DNA from 2 places in the Paenibacillus sp. Y930 genome. Region 1 is predicted to be linked to the other one. Evidence: predicted binding sites of a transcription regulator. Region 1 holds the regulator's gene; the other holds the start of a gene.
What was found. Region 1 encodes Rex, which represses fermentation and respiration genes when NADH is low (regulators of the CRP and FNR family bind a similar motif). Its sites were predicted from a motif close to TTGTGAAATATTTCACAA; they were not measured.

Region 1 (8,066 bases):
TTAGAACAATCTGTGCGACGGACCCAGGTGCCGTTATTTCTGCCATAATAGCATGACCTATTTCATGTCGTGCTACTCTTAATTTGTCTTCGACAGTAGCTTCTCGATTGTTTCTTTCGCCTAATAAAACTTTATCAATAGCCGCTTGAATATGATCTCTTGTAATTTCTGCTTGCCCTTCACGCATCGTATAAATTGCTGCTTCATTCATCACAGCTTCAAGCTGCGCACCTGAAAATTGATACGTGTCTTTGGCGATCTGATCAAAATCTACCTCTTCATGAATTGTTTTATTCGCTGCATGCAATTCTATAATATGACGACGGCCTTTTTTATCGGGAAGAGATACTTCGATATGTCGATCAAATCGACCAGGTCTTAATAGCGCTTCATCTAGTATATCTTTCCGATTCGTAGCAGCAATTAACAAAACATTTACTTCAGTATTATGATAAATACCATCTAGTTCCGTTAGCAATTGATTCAATGTTTGATCATACTCGCGATGCTGGCCGCCATCACGTTTACCACCGATAACATCTATTTCATCAATAAATATAATCGCATTTTTCTTATTATGCTCTTTCGCTTGTTTTCTCGCTTTATTGAATAATTCACGAACACGGTTAGCCCCTGTACCGACATACATTTCCACAAATTCACTACCGGATGCGGCGATAAAGACGCTATCTGTATAATTGGCTGCTGCTTTTGCTAACATCGTTTTCCCCGTACCAGGAGGACCTGTAAGTAAAATACCTTTCATCATCCGAATGCCACGCTCGGCAATTTGATCCCGTTGAACGAGAAAATCTAATGCTTCTCTTAATTCTTGTTTGACATGTAATTGCCCACCGACCTGTTCAAAAGTAATCGCATCAATGACTGATTCCTTTTGATTTTTCAGACTAGCTAATCCTACCTGTTTATTAGACTGTGTGGCCATCATATAGACGACAACAAATAAAGCTACTGTAAATATGCCCGCTCCTATATTTATGAAATAACCAAATGTGACACTTAATAAGGCGGCAAGTATACCAATCGCACTTTCCTTTGCATAGTTACGCATTGCGCCATACCTCCATCTCCTGATTATGAATCGGAAGTAATATATGTTTCACTTGCAGATCTTTTCTAATCGTTATATACACATAGTTGTCATCAATCGTGGCATTGGCTTCTAAGCCTGTATTCTGCTGCTCTAATGAGTCCATTAAGCTCGGTAGCTTACTGTATTGCTGTAAGGACATTACTTCAGCAACATTGAACAGCTGAGTATCCCAAAGTGAATCTAACTCTCGTTGCTCTTGCTTAGTAAGAGAAATCGTAACAAGATTAGACTTATAAGAATGTTGGGTCATAATTAGTTCTATTTCATGAACGGCTTCTTCCAAAGTAACATTAGGAAGCGGCGCAATCTCAATAAAGACACGATCTCCGTCTTCTACAATTGGTAACGTCACTTCTGAAAATTGAGCCTGCTTAAGTTGATTTTCTAATGGTTTTTGCTGAGCTACATACTGATAAGTAAATCCACCAGTAACTACAACTATAATCGTAACTATAAATGCGATAATCATTGGCTTTAGCTTAAAATTTTGCAATTAGTCCACCTCAATTATCAATTTTTAACTACAATGAAAGTTCAAAATATGGGCTTTCAGAACCGAGAAGATGGAGCGCTACTTGAGAAAGGCGGAAGCGCAAGTGTACATTAGTAAGTACACGCGAACCGTACTTTCCAAGTTCGCTTCATATTCGACGCGAATACGCTACAACGCACTACTTCGTTATCAAAGTCCATTTTTTGAACTACCTTTATAGCAATTAGTATATCATCTTTGCTATACGAATTAATTGCATAAATAAAGGAAACGAGATCGTTATGATCTCGTTTCCTTAGGAATTGTATATTCATCTATTAAAGTTCCATCGCTCATTGCATAGAAGGCATAGATAATATAATTGCTATCATCCTCGCCATAATGAACTTCCCACGCTAGCTGATTTGCCAAATATGCTTCCTTTATCGTAACGTTTTTTGCAGTTGGCTTAGATGATTGTAGCTTTTGTAAGACAACTTCAGATGAAACAATAGCGTTCGTATTCGCTGAGGCTAATATGTTATTATCTTGCCATACCGCATACTGCTCTTGTCCATCCAATGTTTCCGCCAGCACTATCCAATACTGCTCTTCCCATATATATTTTTCAAGATAATTTTCAGTGGAAAGATCATATTGCTGAGCAAGACTTGCACGGACTTCATCTTTTTCATTCCAACGATCCATCTGGATATTACGATAAAACATAACGAGTAACACAATAATAACAATGAAAAGCAATATACTGAAAGCTATCCATTTGCGTGGCGTCATCCAAGGGGATCGTTTCTTTTCAATGGCTCTCATCTTATTTCAACAGACGCTCAAAGCTAGCTTGCGCCTCGTAGCGAACTTTCTCCTCATCCATTGTAAGTAGCTTTCTATTACTAACAACTTGCTTACCATCAATCCATACATGAGCTACATCACGACCATTAGCTGCATAGACAAGATGAGAAATAAGATCAGTACGTGGGAAGAAATGTGGTTGATCGATATTAATTGCAATAAAGTCAGCTTTTTTTCCAACTTCAAGCGTACCGATTTGCGAGTTCCAGATGGCTTCGGCACCCATTGACGTTCCAAGCTGCAGAGCTGTATAAGCAGGAACTACAGTCGGATCACCTGACACTCCTTTATGAAGCAATGCAGCAGCTCTTATTTCTTGGAATAGATCTAAGTTATTATTACTTGCAACACCATCAGTACCAAGCGAAAGCTTCACACCAGCTTTCAATAGTTCCGGTACTCTTGCTACACCACTTGCTAGCTTTAAGTTACTAATCGGATTATGAGAAATTGATGCACCTCTTGCTGCTAACAGTTCAATTTCTTCATCCGTTAGATGAACAGCATGCGCTAATAATGCTGGACGTGAGAAGAAGCCTAGCTCATCCAGATGCGCAACTGGACGTTTTCCGTACTCATCTACATTCTGCTGCACTTCAGCTTTCGTCTCTGACATATGAGTATGTAACGGCAAATTCAGATCATGTGCAGCTTGTACAATACGAGCGATATAATCTGGAGGGCAAGTATAAGGTGAATGCGGCGAAAGCATTGTAGATATTCTTCCATTACCTTGACCATTCCATTGTTTTGCAAATGAAATTGCATCTTCTAATTTGGCTGTTTGTACTTCAGGTGGACAAAGTCCGATGACTCCTCTAGTAAGAAAAGCACGAATACCTGCTTGCACCGAAGCTTCAGCGACTTGATCCATGCGATCATACATATCTACAAATGTTGTTGTACCACTTAGCAGCATTTCAGCAATCGCAAGATTACTTCCTGCCCGTGTATCTTGATCAACATATTTTTCTTCCATCGGCCACATTTTTTCTTGTAGCCACACTTGTAAGTTCAAATCATCTGAGAAACCGCGAAGTAATGTCATCGCTGCATGACCATGTGTATTCACTAAACCAGGCATGAACACTAATCCTTTACCATCTACACGCTCGGCATCTGCTATATCTACTGGTCGATCTGCACCAATATATGTGATGACATCATCTGTTACGATCATATGCCCACTTAACACTTCAGGTATTGCACCTGCCATCGTAACGAACAAACCGTTTTCAACCCATATCTTACTCATCGTCGGCCACCTCTTTATTATTCAAATAGTAAGCTAAGCTCAATAATTCCTTCGTAAAATCAGCATATTGGATCCGAACATGATCTGGCACACGTAATATTGTTGGAGCAAAATTAAGAATACCTTCGATTCTTGTTTCAGTTAATTGATTAGCAACATTTTGTGCTTCAGAAGCAGGTACAGTAATAATACCAATACGAATATTAAGTTCATCGATCGTTTTCGCTAATTCAGACATCGGCTGAACGGTTAAGTTATTAATTTTTGAACCCTCTTTATTTTCAACATTATCAAATACAGCAACAATTTGCATGTTATCATTACTGTACTTGTTATAATTACATAATGCATGCCCTAGGTTACCAGCACCGATCAAAGCTACATTAATAGTCTGATTAATTTTAAGTATATGACGTATTTTATCAATCAAGTAATCTACTTCATATCCTATTCCTTTACGTCCGAAATCACCGAAGTAAGCAAGGTCTTTTCGAATTTGTGCTGGATTGAGGTCTAATCGATTACCGAGATCTTGTGAGGAAACCGTCCCAATTTCACGACTTTTCAATTCATGAAGTACTTGCAAATAGATAGGTAATCTTCTAACAACAGCTTCAGAAATTTTTGTTTGCTTCATCCGTTCAATCCTCCTTTAACCACTCTTCCATCCGCTTGGCCATCTGACTTGTATGCATCGTCTCGATTTTCGGAGCAGGTAATGAATATAAAAAATGTTTACCATAATAAGCTTCAATTACTCTAGTATCATATATGATTACAATCCCTTTGTCAGTAGCTGTACGAACTAACCTACCAAAGCCTTGCTTAAAGCGAATGACTGCTTGCGGGATCGATAATTTCATAAATGGATTTTTCTTCTGCTTCACTAGCAATTCCGACTTCGCCTCAACAAGTGGATGATTAGGTGGTTGGAATGGCAGTCGCACAATCGCAAGACATTGCAACGCTTCTCCAGGAATATCTACGCCTTCCCAAAAGCTGCTTGTACCGAGCAACACCGATGCTTGATTTTGCAAAAATCTACGCGTTAATTTCGTGCGATTATTACTATCAACACCTTGTCCAAGCACTTGAATATTGCTACCTTGCAGCGTTGCTTTCAGCGGATCATATACTTGCTTTAACAATCGATATGAAGTGAATAAGATCAGCATTTTCCCACCGAGTGTCTGTGCACTTTCCGCTAATGAGCCTACTAATTTATCCAAATATGCCGCGTCAACATGAGCACCCTTCAAGACAGGGAAATCACGCGGGATAATAACTAAAGCCTGCTCACGATAATTAAAAGGTGAATCAAGCATGACTGCTTTTAACCGATTGGTGTTTTCATATGACGATAATCCAAGCTGCTCGGCAATATATTCAAAATTTTTCTGAATAGATAATGTAGCAGATGTCATAACGACAGTATCCTTCACTTCAAATAAATATTTTTTCAACAATCCGCTTACATCGACTGGGGCAGAATAAAGCTGTAATGATCTGAACTTATACGCTTGCGTTCCTTCCATCCAGTACACATAATCTTCCTGTTCAAGCTTCATAAACATCCGCAATTCGTCTTTGATTCTATTCAAATCACGTAATATACCATTCAAATCAATGAGAATGCTTTGCAAGCCTGTATCCTCATCAAGTCTTTCCTTCACTTCATTCGAAAGCTTTTCAATTGATTTAATAAATCGCGACAGTAATACATGGAAATTGTTTTCCACTTCCATCGCTTCGTTCCATTCATGCGGCAGCTTATGTCGATCTAATCGCAGCACCATACTTGCTGTACCAACAGATTCTACCTCATTACTTTGCATCGCATCGGAACTAACAATACTATAGAGCCATTCGAACAACTTATCCCAATGCTCTTTCATATCTTGAAGCTGTGGATAGGCACTATCGATCACTTCATTCCACGCAGCAGTATGATCGTCCCCATCCTCTTGAATACGAATACGAAGCGATGGAAGCACTCCTGTTCGCATGTCTTTATACAGCATGTTCATTGCATATATATACGAAGTATAGGTCATTTGGTTACCAAGATGTTTACCAGCAACTTCCTCAAGATGATGTGCTTCATCTAATATGAGATTGGTGTAACCAGGTAAAAGTCGATGATCGGCTTGAATATCTGTAAAAATCATCGAATGATTCGTAATACAAACATCAGATATCGTCGATTCATGCTTTGCACGATGATAATAACAACGTTTGAACCAAGGACAAGCGCGATTCAAGCATGAATCAGCGTCACTTGAAACCGTCCCCCAAAAGTCTGCACCACGCAATCCAAGATTAAGCTCCTCTTGATCGCCCGTTTCCGTTTCTGATAACCAGACAACCATCTGTGCTGCTGTCACAGGATCATCAACTGGTGCAACGAAGTCCTTCATATTCAATTTATGTTCAAATTTCCGCATACAAAGATAGTTGCCTCTTCCCTTTAATAACGATGCTCGGAAAGGGAATGGTAATATTTCATTAAGTAAAGGAATATCTCGATTGCGAAGCTGTTCTTGTAAATTAATTGTATGAGTGCTTACGACGACTTTCTCTTCCGCTTTTATGCCGTAATATAGCGCTGGAATTAAGTAACCTAATGATTTACCAGTACCCGTTCCTGCTTCAATAAGCAAATGCTTTTTATCAGTAAGTGCCTCAAATACTTCATCATACATTTGAATTTGCGGTTTACGCTCTTCATAGTTCTCAAACATTTCCTTAAAGCGATTTTGGACATCTTCAATATATTGCTCGAAGCTTGTTACGCGTTCAAAATATTCGTTGGCATTTTCTTTTTCTCTAGCGGACGTTTCATCTGACCAAGGCGTTGCCTTTAAGGCGAACTGACGGTAATAATCGTATTCAGCTGAATCAAATACCGCTTGCTGCTCCATTAATTTTTCCGTATAGTTCATATACCAGCCGATGTCTCGTGACTCATCAAAAAATGAAGATAGCCGCTGCAATGTGAGCAGCGGCAAAGAACGAAGCTTTGATACACAATCAATGAAAATATGAGCTGTAGCAAGTGCATCACTATCGGCACGATGCTGCATTTCATGTTCTACGCCTAATTGCTCAGCTACCGTCCCTAATTGATACGAAGTGATCGATGGGTATAAAATACGCAAAAAATCCATTGTATCTAATCTTCTCCCATTGAAAGGGAGATATCCACATTGATCAAGGGCATGATTCAAAAAATTCGCATCAAAGCCCACGTTATGAGCAACGAGAACAGCATCATCAAGATGTGGTATTAGTCCAACTAAAGCATCATTCAAATCAGGAGCATCTTGAACATCACTGTATTGAATCCCTGTAAGACCTGAAATAAACGCAGGAATCTCAACAGTTGGCTTAACAAATGTACTATACGTATCGATAATCTCTAATTCATCAGATACGACAACTAGTCCGATTTGTATAATTTCATCCAAGGCACTATGTCCAGTTGTCTCCAAATCAAAAATGGCATACTTCATTCAGTGACCGTTCCTCTCACGTACAGATCAACTCTGTGCTTCCAAAATATAATGATAGCTGCTCTGGAGTTTCCATACAGCATTGTAAATTTTTAAGTGAATCTTCAAACTGTGGATAGATGGAATAAGCTTTACGGAATAATTGCTCAGCTTGGTTCATATTCAGCTTGATCGCATGAATACAACCGAGCGCATTGAAACTTAATGCTAACCATTTGGGAAAATCGCTCAATACCGTTAACAATTGAAATTGTCTTTGCGCTTCGTTCCAGTTGCGCATATGCATTAATGTCATACCATAATATAATCTTGCCATATTGCATTCTGGAGTAGTCGTAATAATTTGATTAAATAAACCTGCAGCTTCCGTAAACATAAAAAGTTTATAATAACCTTGTGCCCGATCAAGAATTAGCTCATCTTCAAGTGGTGTATAAAGATCACATTCATTGCATGCTTGTTCTTGACTGTACGTGTCGATTACTTCCTTAGCATGTATCACTTGAGTAAACGTGGATTCATCTAATGCCGCCTGATGCTCCGACTTTGCACTGATTGCTTCATGCTCTCGCTCACGATAAGATTCAAAAAATATAGCAAGCTTTTCTTCGAATGACACCCAATGATCCATAAATAAATCATTTGTTTCCTTCAATTCTTGAATACGAGAGCAGTATTCTTCTCTTTCCTCAGCGTCAGCTTCTTCATAATGCTGAATAATGTAATCAAGCAGCTCATGCATTGACGAAAACATATCACTTATCATACCGTATCCCGCCTTCTTTTGAATGTAGGAGTCTACGGTCATTTTCTGTTGAAAGTGATCTTTTCATTCAGCATGGC
Region 2 (8,066 bases), on a different contig from region 1:
GATGTATCTACTACTTCAAATACAAGTCGAGCAATCGGAATACCTGCAATAATTCCTGGTTCTTTCATATGAATGACGGCTTTAGATATCGAGTTTACAGGTATTGTTGTCTCTGTTGTAATATCTCCACTACCTATATCCTCTGCTAACCAACTACGTATCAATTGCTTCAGTTCATAATCGTATCCGCCGTTTGTCCACTCAAACATTTGTGATCCACTCCTCAAATTGACCAGTTTCACGATTCAATACCGTATGCTTGCTCCAATGTTCATCATCACGATTCGGGAAATCCTCACGATAATGTCCACCGCGACTTTCTTCTCTGAAAAGTGCTGACTCCGTAACGAGTAACGCACAAGTTAACATATTCGCAAATTCGAACTCTTCACGCTCCGTAAGTTCTGTATTGAAAATAGTAACTTGTCGCATTAATTCATCTAATCCCTTTTGCAGCCCTTCGCGATTACGTTTCAAACCAGCATAACGCACCATAATTTTCTGTAGCTTCAAGCGGCGTTCCACAACAGGCTGGATCGCATGGATATGACGATCACCAGTGAAACTCGTATTCGGCACCCCTGTAAGTGGTGACAATAACGCTATACGGTCGACAATACGTCTACCGAAAACAATAGCTTCGGAAAGAGAATTACTCGCCAATCTATTCGCACCATGTACGCCTGTTGATGAAACTTCGCCACAAGCAAACAAACGAGAAATATTAGTTTCTCCATTCAAGTCAGCTTCGACTCCGCCCATCATATAGTGCATGGCAGGGGCAACAGGAATCCAATCGGTCGTTAAATCTAAACCATAGTCCAAACAATATTTATAGATCGTTGGGAAACGATGCTTAATTTTCTCTTCGGTTTCATGCGTAATATCAATATATACGAAAGTAGATTTACTCTCTTCCATCTCACTTACGATGGCACGAGCAACAACATCTCGCGGAGCAAGCTCTAATTGTTCATGATATTTGTCCATAAAACGTTCGCCTTTAATATTACGTAAATAGGCCCCCTCACCACGAACAGCTTCTGAAATTAAGAAGCGTGGCGCGCCAGGGTAACATAGCGATGTGGGATGGAATTGAATAAACTCCATATCACGTATATTAGCACCTGCACGATATGCCATAGCAACACCATCTGCCGTAGCAACTTCTGGATTCGTTGTATAGCGATAGAGTTGACCCGAACCGCCAGAGCATAGAACTGTAGCTTTGCCTCGTAAAAATAATCGCTCTCCATTGCTTTTCTGGACAATCGCTCCATAGCAAATACCTTTGTCTGTTACGAGATCAATAACGAAATGATTGTCCCATACATCAATATTAGCATTGGCAATTGCCTTCTCAGAAAGAGCACGTACAATTTCAAATCCTGTAGCATCTCCATTGGCATGCAAAATACGACGCTGACTATGAGCTCCCTCTTGTGTAAGGGCATATTCTCCATTTTCCACGTCGAATTGCGTGCCGAGCTTAATTAGATTTTCTACACCTTCTGGACCTTCATGAACGAGCACATCCACAGCACTATGATCACAAAGACCTGCACCTGCTACTATTGTGTCCTGCAAATGATATTCGGGTGAATCATCAGCTGATATAACCGCTGCAATGCCACCTTGCGCATAACGAGTATTGCTATCCAACAATGACTTTTTCGTAATCATCACAACAGATTGCCCTTTACTAGAACGAAGCGCCGTAAACAAACCGGCAATTCCTGCTCCGATTACAATCACATCAGTATCCACTACCGGCAAGCTCTGAATATCTATATCCACTAAATATCTTGGAATCATTGTTGTACCCTCCGAACTTCCTCTACGTGCACGTTCAGCTACTTCCAATCGAGGTTCAAAGAGCGGGCTTTCGAAAGCCGAGAAGAGGGAGCGCTACTTGAGGAAGGAGGACACTCCAGTGTACGTTATTGGTACACGAGTCCCACACTTCCCAAGTTCGCTTCCTATTCGACGTCGAATAACCTACGAAGCATACCCATCGTTATCAAAGTCCGCTTTTTAAACACCCTCTACTTTACAAGTAACATGCGCTCTAGTGATAAACGTGCCTGGTCAGCCACATGAGGCGGCACATAAATTTGAGGCTGCATCGTTTCCAGACATTTCACAAGCTTTTTCAAATTATTAACCTTCATGTTCGGACATACTAAATATTTTGAAGCGAAGTTGAATGTTTTATTGGGACTATCAAGACGTAATTGATAGCCTGTTCCATCTTCTGTACCTACAATAAACTCTTGGCATGGTGATTCTTTACAATATTTCAAAATGGCTGTTGTACTTCCTACAAAGTCTCCAAGCGCTACTACTTCTGGACGACATTCAGGATGTACAACAAATTGTGCATTAGGATATTTCGCTTTCATTTCTTCTACATCTTTGACGGTTAGCATATCATGCGTATTGCAATAGCCTTCCCAAATAATCATTTTTTTGTCTGTATTTTGTTGAACATAATGACCAAGGTTTTTATCTGGCACCCAGATGACTTCGTCACCTTCTACAGAATTGACAACATTCAATGCATTGGCAGATGTACAACAAATGTCTGTTTCAGCTTTAATCTCAGCTGATGAGTTAATATATGTGACAACGGTCGCATTAGGATGCTGTGCCTTTAGCTTACGAAGACCATCAACATTAACCATATCCGCCATCGGACAACCTGCTCGTTCATCAGGAATAATGACTGTTTTGTTAGGCGCAAGAATTTTTGCACTCTCGCCCATAAAGTGAACACCGCAAAATACAATAACTTCAGCATCAGTTTGAGCAGCTTTTTGAGCTAATAGAAACGAATCCCCACGAAAATCGGCAACCTCTTGAATTTCATCACGTTGATAATAATGTGCTAATATAATCGCATTTCTTTCTTTCTTCAGCTCCATAAGACGTTCACGCAATTGACGATTCTGTTCTTGTTTGCGTTCTAGCGCTAATGTTTCCACTCTAGATCCTCTCCTCTATGCACAATGGTTTTGTTACTATTTACAATAGCAATAACGACTTTGTGAATTCTTGCACTTACTCTACAAGTCGCTTCCTATACATTTAAAAAAAGTAATTAAAGATAAACGATTCAAGATTTAATTTACATGTGTTAACCCGTCATGTCAATGGAGTAAGCAGCAAATGTTCATCATTCCTTAACATTTAAATAATGGAAGGCTAATTTGTTCGCTTTAAAGCCCGTTAGTTTCAAATAAACAAAAAGACTGTCCTCTTCAACAACCTTACAGTTGAAGAGAACAGCCTTGCTATTTAATATGATTAGTCTTTTTTGTTATCATCATCTACCGGATTGTTCGGAATCGGGTCCTGCTCTGTTACAGACTCTTCATCTTCACGCGGTTGAATGCGAACTTTCACATCACCGATCTCATCGATAATTGGTGCTGCTTTCGATTCTACGATCGCTTCAGTTGAAGCACCGCCAGCAAACGGAGCTGGTAAGTGACCTGTTTCAAGCAATGACTTGATTTGCTCGATTTCCAACGTCTCAACATCAAGCAATGTCGTTGCAATAGCATGCATCTCTTTGCTCTTCTCGTTAAGAAGGTCTCTCGTACGGTTATAACATTCGTTAATAATCGCTTGCATTTCTTGGTCAATCTCATATGCGATCGCATCTGAGTAATTTTGTTCGTGACCAATGTCACGTCCTAAAAATACAGAACCTTGCTGCGAGCTACCGAACTGCATTGGTCCTAGTTTATCGCTCATACCATACTCCATAATCATGCTACGAACAATAGCTGTAGCTTGCTTGAAGTCACTGTATGCACCTGTACCAATTTCCCCAATGAAGATTTCCTCGGCAACACGACCTGCTAACAGACCACATACGCGATCTAGTAGCTCGTTCTTCGTTACAAGCATACGATCTTCTTTTGGCAGCATGATTACATATCCGCCAGCGCGTCCACGAGGAATGATCGTAACTTTGTGAACTTGATCTGCATGCTCTAGGTAGTAGCCAGCAATCGTGTGTCCAGCTTCATGATAAGCAACAATGCGCTTCTCACGATCACTAATAACACGACTCTTCTTCTCTGTACCTACGATAACACGATCAATCGCATCATCGATATCAACCATATTTATTTCCTTCTTATTACGACGAGCAGCAAGTAATGCTGCTTCATTCAGAAGGTTTTCAAGATCAGCACCACTGAATCCAGTTGTACGTTTCGCAATAGTAGCTAAATTTACTTCACTTGTAAGTGGCTTATTACGCGCATGTACCTTCAACACGTCTTCACGACCTCTAACGTCAGGACGATCTACCGTAATTTGACGGTCAAAACGACCTGGACGAAGTAACGCTGGATCCAAGATATCAGCACGGTTCGTTGCAGCGATAATAATAATACCTTCGTTAGCACCGAAACCATCCATTTCTACTAGCATCTGGTTCAACGTTTGTTCACGCTCATCATGACCACCGCCAAGACCAGCTCCACGTTGACGACCTACTGCATCGATCTCATCAATGAAGATAATACATGGTGCATTTTTCTTCGCATTCTCGAACAAGTCACGAACACGAGAAGCACCAACACCGACGAACATTTCCACGAAGTCAGAACCTGAAATACTAAAGAATGGTACGCCAGCTTCTCCAGCAACTGCTCTTGCCAGCAATGTTTTACCTGTACCTGGAGGTCCTACAAGAAGTACCCCTTTCGGAATACGAGCACCTACCAAGTTGAACTTACGAGGATCTTTCAAGAAATCAACCACTTCGATAAGTTCTTGTTTCTCTTCATCAGCTCCTGCAACATCTTCGAACGTAACTTTTTTCTTGTCTTCCGTATAAAGCTTGGCTTTGCTCTTACCAAAGTTCATAACTTTGCCGCCGCCACCTTGAGCTTGATTCATTAAGAAGAAGAACAATACGAAAATTAAGATGAACGGTATTAATGTTACTAAGAAGTTAGACCAGAAACTTGGTGTCTTCATCTTCGTGTATTCTAAGGAGAACCCAAATTCTTGACGAAGCTCTTCGAGCTGTCCTAACGAACTAACCCCAGCACGAGATGTAAAGCTTTGACTACTATCATCTGCTGGCACCTGTGTATACTTACCCGTCACTAAGTAGGATTGATCTTCATACCTCAAAACTAATTCTGCCACATTCCCTGATTCGATTGCTATAACAAGCTCATCGTATCTTAAAGGTTTGGAAGTATCACCTGTTTTACTAATGTAATTATAGATCCCTATCGTAACCAAAAAAATAATTAAATAATAACCTGTATTACGGATGAACCGTTTCATCCCCTACCTCCTCTCAGACGCTTCAATTATTTTAACATAGCATGTCTTTCGATAACAACGTATAGCTGTTATAGAGGACATACCTGGCCAGTCCTACGAATAGATTTCTGGCTTAAGGATGCCGATAAATGGCAAATTACGATACTTTTCAGCAAAGTCTAAGCCATAACCGACAACGAACTCGTCTGGTAATGTATATCCCTTATAATGGGGCTGAAGATCTACTGTACGTCGAGCAGGTTTGTCAAACAACGTTGCAACAGTAACTGATGCCGCATTGCGATGCTCTAATACATCGATCAAATAGCTTAAAGTAAGACCACTATCGATAATATCTTCTACAATGATCACGTCACGACCTTCAACGGAAACATCAAGGTCTTTAATAATTTTGACAACGCCTGATGAAATTGTAGATTGGCCATAGCTCGAGACGGCCATAAAATCGATTTCTAGTGGGATTTTGATCTCTTTCACAAGATCAGACATGAAAATAAATGCGCCTTTTAAGATACAAATAACGAGCGGATTGCGACCTGTAAAGTCCTTCGTTAATTGTTCACCAAGCTCTTTCACCTTTTGTGAAATTTGTTCCTCACTATATAGCACTTCTTGAATGTCGTTTAACAACTGAAATCCCCCTACACTTAACTATGTTATGTTTCTAAATCAAGTTCATTCCTATTCATCGATCAAGCTAAAAATTGGTTGCCTCTGTTGCATGTGATCACAATATAAGTATTCGTTTGCTCATTGACTAAGCTATAACTTGATCTACGCACACCAGGAAGCCAGATGATTTGATTCGAATGCTGGAGCAAGATTGGATAGGTATCACGTTCAGAAATAGCGATTTTTTCATCCACGAACATATCTTGCACTTTTTTCGTTCCATTTAACCCTATAACATTCATTCGGTCACCAGTTAATCGGGAACGAATGGTAAGTGGAAACGAAATCGTATCATAATCAAATACCGCTTCATATCTAGAAGCTGGATTCGGCAGTTGTGCATCGCCTTCGTAAAGCTTACATGAGATCAACCAATTACCGTATTGTACCATACAAGGTAGCTGTTGTTGTTCAATGATGAGTGGCTTAGCTTTTGTCGACTGGAAAAGCGAATAATTATTACTATGTACAAAGCGCAATATATCGTATTCGCGGACGCATACGATCCCTTCGCCAACATCGATACGATACGTGGATGTCGCAGTATTTCCTGCAGCCCATCGTATTCGCTCTATGCCCTCGAACGAAATGCTAGTTGCTTCTTGAGAAAGATAACTTAATATTAGTTTAATCAATCTTCTTTGTAAAGCGACGTGAGCGTCTAATAACACTTTGCAATTAATTATTATACTCTGATCTTGATGTTTCACATCTTCTACAAACATCTGATTGGCTTGTTGCTGCATCCAATCATCTTCAACTCCCGCTACGTCAGCCAGTCGTGCTAACGATTGTGTCAGCTTCGGATTAAAGGTTTCTAAGTAAGGAATAACATCTAGTCGAACTTTATTGCGGAAATAATCTCGTTGCTCATTACTACTGTCATTAACATATCGTATTTGCTGCTCGTGACAGTAAACAATCAAGTCATCCTTCCTCATACGAAGTAGAGGACGAATGAGTTCCACGTTTTTTTCAGAACGCTTCATAGCCATACCACTTAGCCCTGAAATACCTGTTCCTCGTAAAACATGCATAAGTACCGTCTCAGCTTGATCATCACCATGGTGGGCAAGTGCAATATAGTTGGCATTATGACGTTCACATACTTCATAGAGAAACGCATATCTTCGTTGTCGAGAGGCCGCTTGACTATTGCCTCTGTTTTCCTGCAAATAAAGTGGCATCTCTAGTTCTGTATATTCACATATAAGTGCTAATTGCTTGGCAGCCTGTCTAACTAGCTCATATTCTGCAGCAGACTCCTCGGGTCGAAACCCATGATTAACATGAGCAACGACCAACTGGAGCGAGTCACGCAATGCGATACTATGAAGGATATGTAGCAATGCCATCGAATCTGGCCCACCTGAAACGGCCACAACAATTGTACTATTAGGTTGCCATAATTGTTGATTCTTCGCTACATTCCAAGCTTCTTCAACCAATTCCATAACATGCACCTCCTTCTAACCTATGTTCAAAAATTGCAATATTAAGTAGCGAGAAGGCTCGTTCCGTTATCAAATCTAACTATTTCAGTAATCCACCGAGATCCAATAAAGCTATGGAAGCTACCGTACATAATGAAAGTACCGATATCGTAATGAGCACCTTCAGCCAACGCGGCGTTTTATTAGACTTCACAATAGCTTTCCGTCGATGTGCTAACATTCTCCAAGCTTCTGCAGCCTCTTCACCATCACGAAAATGTCCATGAAATGCCTTAAGTAACCAGCCTTCATAAGGCGCAAGCTGAGGAATCGTTTTGACAATTGCCATTAGCTCCTCAATTGACCGGTTTTGCGGTATTAACTCATTCGTAGCTAGGCTTAATTTACGTGGGGCAAACAATTGGACACAAAGGGTAGCAAATGAAAATAAATCGTAAGCTGGGTCAGCACAGCGAGTTCCGCTATTCCAATAGCCACGATCATATATTTCCGTAAACTGTTTCACACTCTTTCCTATTTTGGTTGCACCACCGTAATCAATCAACTCAACATGGCCGTATTCCGCAGCAATAATGTTTTCCACCTTCAAATCGCCAAAAATCCAGCCTGCTTGATGAAGTTGAC

Region 2: a site for Rex is predicted at 3,045-3,062, ahead of nadA (quinolinate synthase NadA). Genes of this name have one in related genera too.

The regions. Positions count from the first base shown of each region.
Region 1 is NZ_JBXCIX010000004.1:498,112-506,177, reverse strand. It holds gene AC1TO5_RS14740 (AAA family ATPase) at 1-1,072, opposite strand, end outside; gene AC1TO5_RS14735 (hypothetical protein) at 1,065-1,607, opposite strand; gene AC1TO5_RS14730 (hypothetical protein) at 1,887-2,414, opposite strand; gene AC1TO5_RS14725 (amidohydrolase) at 2,416-3,711, opposite strand; gene AC1TO5_RS14720 (redox-sensing transcriptional repressor Rex) at 3,704-4,348, opposite strand; gene dinG (ATP-dependent DNA helicase DinG) at 4,353-7,223, opposite strand; gene AC1TO5_RS14710 (hypothetical protein) at 7,240-7,989, opposite strand.
Region 2 is NZ_JBXCIX010000011.1:39,914-47,979, reverse strand. It holds gene nadC (carboxylating nicotinate-nucleotide diphosphorylase) at 1-209, opposite strand, end outside; gene nadB (L-aspartate oxidase) at 202-1,815, opposite strand; gene nadA (quinolinate synthase NadA) at 2,046-2,984, opposite strand; gene ftsH (ATP-dependent zinc metalloprotease FtsH) at 3,307-5,316, opposite strand; gene hpt (hypoxanthine phosphoribosyltransferase) at 5,410-5,946, opposite strand; gene tilS (tRNA lysidine(34) synthetase TilS) at 6,009-7,442, opposite strand; gene AC1TO5_RS20040 (protein kinase domain-containing protein) at 7,522-8,066, opposite strand, start outside.